2 regions of the Absiella sp. AM09-50 genome follow, and region 1 is predicted to be linked to the other one. Evidence: riboswitches for the same ligand, from Rfam matches in the RefSeq annotation. Region 1 holds a riboswitch; the other holds the start of a gene.
The links. A riboswitch is a leader RNA that binds a small molecule or an ion and turns the genes downstream of it on or off. The one in region 1 is predicted to bind FMN.
Positions count from the first base shown of each region.

Region 1 (2,411 bases):
CTTTTATGTTGCGGTTGCGACAACATTATTACGTGTTTTTATAGGATTGATCATTGCATTTACCATGGCGATGTTATGCGCAACACTTGCTTATCGTCATAGAGTATTTCATGATTTATTCTATCCAATATTACTATTAACAAGGAGTATTCCTAACATTTCCTATGTTATCATTATCTTATTGTGGTTTGGTGCTGAGAAAAGCTCCGCCATCATTACGTTTTTAATCTTATTTCCCATGATGTATGCCAATCTTTATGAGGGATTAGGTAATATCAATCGGGATTTGCTTAATGTGATGAAGATATATCCCGAAAAAAAATCATATTTGATTCGTAAAATCTATATTCCTTTGCTTCACAGCTCCATTAAGGCCTCTTTACTGACTGGAATATCCTTTGGCTTTAAAGTAGGTGTCATGGCAGAAATCGTCGCTCAGGCACAAAATGGGATTGGAAGGCAAATGAATTATTGTAAAGTAAGCTTTGATATGACAGGCGTATTTGCATGGACTGGCTGGATTATTTTATTAGCCTTGATCATGGAAATCTTCATACATTTAATTTTATATAGAAAAAAGGAAGTTCATTGAGAACTTCCTATTGTTTTTTAATCACAGGGGATACCTTTTTATATGAAATAAAGACAATTAATGATACCAACACACCCTTTAATAAATTGAATGGGACTGTAGATAAAAGTACAAATGCCAGTAAACCGTTGATATTAGGATTAATCGCTGTACCCATCGCAATCAATGCATCTAATGGGATTTTCATGAAAAATGAATACGCTGGTAGAATGATAAAGTAATTAATCAATCCTCCCATAATCGTCATACTGATTGTGCCATAAATCAATCCGATACAAGCATTTTTTCTTGTCTTGTTTTGATGGTAAACAAAGGTTGCAGGTAATACGAAAGCTAAACCAATCAGAAAATTACTTAATTCTCCTGTCCCTGCGGTAATGGTACCATTAAACAATAAATTTAATGCGATTTTAAGCGCTTCAATACAAACGGCAGCCCATGGTCCTAGAGCAAATCCTCCGATTAAAACGATTACTTCGTCAAAGCCCAGTTTATAAAATGCTGGTGCAAATGGAAGTGGAATCTCAAACAGCATGACCAGAAAGGCCAAAGCTCCTAAGATACTGACTTTTGCGATGGTGTTGACACTCATCCTGCTTCTGTTTTTTGTTGAAACACCTGCTGACATAATAATTCCTCCTTTTTTGCCAGCCTTTTTTATCTTTTACAAAATAAAAAAGGTTTTCAACAAAACCTTTAGGGATTACATAAAAAGAAAACACATACTTCTTCCATCCAGACTATACTGTCGCCACCGGAATTTCACACGGTTCCTGCCATATTGGCTTGCGGGGTTTACCGCCGATTGGGAATTTCACCCGACCCTGAAGTTTTTGTCATGTATATACTAGCACAAATCAGAAATTTGTCAATTCATATGTTCTTTTTGTTTTCTTTAAATTTTCGATAGGATACCGATCTACGATTTTTCATATAAGCTTCTTCTCCTGGAAAAAAGACTGGATTTTTATGATCAGATTTAAATTGATGAATAGCATCTTCACCATCTTCCAGCATTTTTTCTATATCAAAAGACACGAAGAGCTTTGGTGGAATCATATAGATCGGTATATCTTTTATATCATCTTTTTTCATCATCAGCCATTCATGATAAGTCTGTGGGCAAAGCATGATAATATCATATGGTTGCTTTTGTTGATACATAAACATGAATTGGGCATGATCTATATAATGCTTTTTCGATAGACCTGATGCCATAAGCTCATTATTTAATCGTTTGACTAAAACACTTGATGAACAGCCATTATTGCATACGATTAAGATATTCATGTCATCACCATCCTTGTGTTCATCATACCATATCATTTTGTTCATGTGAAGTTTCTTTCAAATTGTGTGAAAAAATATGAAATCAAAAGCTTACTAGAAAATATATGTGAAAAGTGGTATAATATCCCACAAGTGAAGGGAGTTTTTATTCATGAAATGGTTACAGAATTTTATGCGTGGGCGCTATGGTGTTGATCAGTTGAATTTCTTTTTGCTGATTTTGGCAATTGTGATTATGGTACTGGCAACGTTATTTCGCATACCATTTGTTTCCTGGATATCCGTTTTGTTACTGGTATTAAGTTATTTTCGCATGTTTAGCCGCAACGTTTATAAACGTTCTGCAGAAAACACAAAATATCTTCGTATGGTATATCCAATAACTTCTCGCTGGAAAAGCCTGAAGAAGCGTTGGAAAGATCGTAAGACACACAAATATCTGAAATGTCCAAATTGTAAACAAGAAATGCGTGTTCCAAAGGGCAAAGGTGAGATTACAGTAACTTGTCCAAAATGTCGTACAAAATTT
Region 1 is NZ_QVFI01000006.1:3,264-5,674, forward strand. It holds gene DW114_RS07085 (ABC transporter permease) at 1-592, shown strand, start outside; gene DW114_RS07090 (ECF transporter S component) at 600-1,220, opposite strand; FMN riboswitch at 1,312-1,428, opposite strand; gene DW114_RS07095 (hypothetical protein) at 1,466-1,927, opposite strand; gene DW114_RS07100 (hypothetical protein) at 2,034-2,411, shown strand, end outside.

Region 2 (2,411 bases), on a different contig from region 1:
GTGAAATGAGAGGACATGCGGCATGGTATGTGAAAGGATTGCCTGGTTCTCATAAATTAAAAGATGCATTAACGAAAATGGAAACATTTGATGAAATGAACCAAATTTTAGACTTATATATGGCGGAGATGAATTGTAAGGCGGTGAAAGAATGAGAAAGGTTATATCTGTTTGTATGATGATTTGTTTTATGTTAACGATAAGTGCGTGTGGGACAAAAGAAACACCTAAACCTACAGAGCAAGTTTCAGAAAATTTATTAAAAGGTAAGCATCACGCAGTTATTGATGTGAAAGATTATGGGACAATAGAATTAGAATTGGATGCAGATACAGCGCCAATTACTGTTACTAATTTCGTGGAATTAGCAAAAGACGGTTTTTATGATGGCTTGACATTCCATCGTAATATTGAGGATTTTATGATTCAGGGTGGGGATCCTAATGGTAATGGTACTGGAGGATCTAAACATACAATCAAAGGTGAATTTAGTGCAAATGGTGTGGAAAACAATATAAAACATGAGCGTGGCGTTATATCAATGGCTCGTTCGCAAGATTATAATAGTGCCAGTTCACAATTCTTCATTATGTATGAAAAGGCTTCTCATTTGGATGGGCAATATGCTGCATTTGGAAAAGTCACAAAAGGGCTGGATGTATTAGATAAGCTTGAGAAAGTAAAAGCAATTGATAACAATGGATTAGTTGAAGCATCACAACAGCCTGTGATAAATAGCATTAAAATTTTAGATTAAAGAATGTTGGAAACAGCATTCTTTTTTAGATTAAGCTTGCTCATTATCAAAAATAGGACTATAATAAAAAACAAGCAGATATGTGTCAGACACAAACTGTTTCAAAATTGAATCAAAGTCTTTGTGGCGGGGTGTAAGTCCCTACCGATGGTAAAGTCCATGACCCGCAAAATTCGCGGCTGATCTGGTGTGATTCCAGAACCGACGGTAATAGTCCGGATGAGAAAAGACATTTTCTGTGTACACCTGGAGGCGAAGTTTTTTTTTCGTTTCCAGTTTTTTTTTTGAAATGGAGGTGTTGTGTTTGAAAAACATGACGACAAAAAATCTTGCTCTTATAGGAATATTAGCAGCATTAGGTGCCATTTTAATGGTATTTCGATTTCCGATACCATTGTTGCCACCGTTTCTGAGCTTTGATTTTGCACTGATTCCTGAATTGATTGGAGGATTTGCCCTAGGGCCATGGAACGCACTTGCAATTATTATTGTCAGAGTATTGATTCAGCTAATTATCAATGGTACAAATAGTATGTTTACTGGAGAAATACAAAGCTTTCTATTAAGCTGTGCCTTGATACTTCCGGCAAGTGCATATTATTTAAAACACAAAACCAGAAATGGTGCTGCTATTGGAATGTTATTAGGTATAGTTATTTGTACTGTAACAGCAGTAATTACAAATCTATATCTGATTATTCCATTTTATGTTTCACTTTATCAAATGGATATGAGTAATATTTTAGCTATGTGTAAAGAAGTGAATCCAGCAGTAAATTCAATTGAAGGAGTGGTGTTGTTAGGCATTATCCCGTTCAACTTGATTAAAACAGGAGTGAATGGATTAATTACGTTTCTTGTATATAAAAAAATTAGTCCTATGATTCATCGATTCGCGTATAAACGATAGGAGGAAAAGAAAATGACATTCGAAGAAGGAAAAGACTTATTATTTAAAAAATTAGGAGATTATAAGATTATGGCATTGGCATCCAGTGTAAATGATTATGTGATGGTTAGAAATGTTAGCTGCTTGATTTATGATGATAAAATTTATTTTAAGACAGATAAAAACTTTAGGAAAACCCAACAGTTATTCGAAAATCCAAGAGTTGCACTTTGTGTTGGAGGTGTACAGGTAGAAGGTATTGCAGAAAATAAAGGGCTTGTTGTTGATGAGCCTGATCACAAATTTGAAACGCTGTATAAAAAATATCTTTGGCAAAGTTATAATGCATATAGTCATGAAGATAGTGAAATTATTATCGAAGTGACCCCAAAGTTTGTAGAAATTTGGGATGAGGATGAGCATCGTAATGCATTTCAAACTTTTGTAGATTTTGAAACAGAAAGTGTAGAAGTAATACCTTATGATTAAAAAAATCCAGAGCTTAGTATAATCGTGTTAAGCTCTGGGTTTTTTATAAGTTATCAATATATTGTTTTGGAAGTGCTTCACATAACCAAGTAGTATCATTAGCATCATAAAAAACAATTCCATCATCAAATGCTTCTTTTGCGTTAATTTTTAAAATGATTGGATAATCATCGTGACGTTTTCCAACAAGATAGGCAGTATGACGATCACTGGATAAATGCACATATTGTCTTTGCTTTGCAATAAGGCCTTGTCTTTTGATAGAATCAAGAAATC
Region 2 is NZ_QVFI01000052.1:4,156-6,566, reverse strand. It holds gene dusB (tRNA dihydrouridine synthase DusB) at 1-155, shown strand, start outside; gene DW114_RS20705 (peptidylprolyl isomerase) at 152-757, shown strand; FMN riboswitch at 871-992, shown strand; gene DW114_RS20700 (ECF transporter S component) at 1,071-1,667, shown strand; gene DW114_RS20695 (pyridoxamine 5'-phosphate oxidase family protein) at 1,680-2,135, shown strand; gene DW114_RS20690 (RNA 2'-phosphotransferase) at 2,179-2,411, opposite strand, start outside.
Region 2: linked by a shared signal. The riboswitch ahead of DW114_RS20700 (ECF transporter S component) and the one ahead of DW114_RS07090 (ECF transporter S component) in region 1 are both predicted to bind FMN.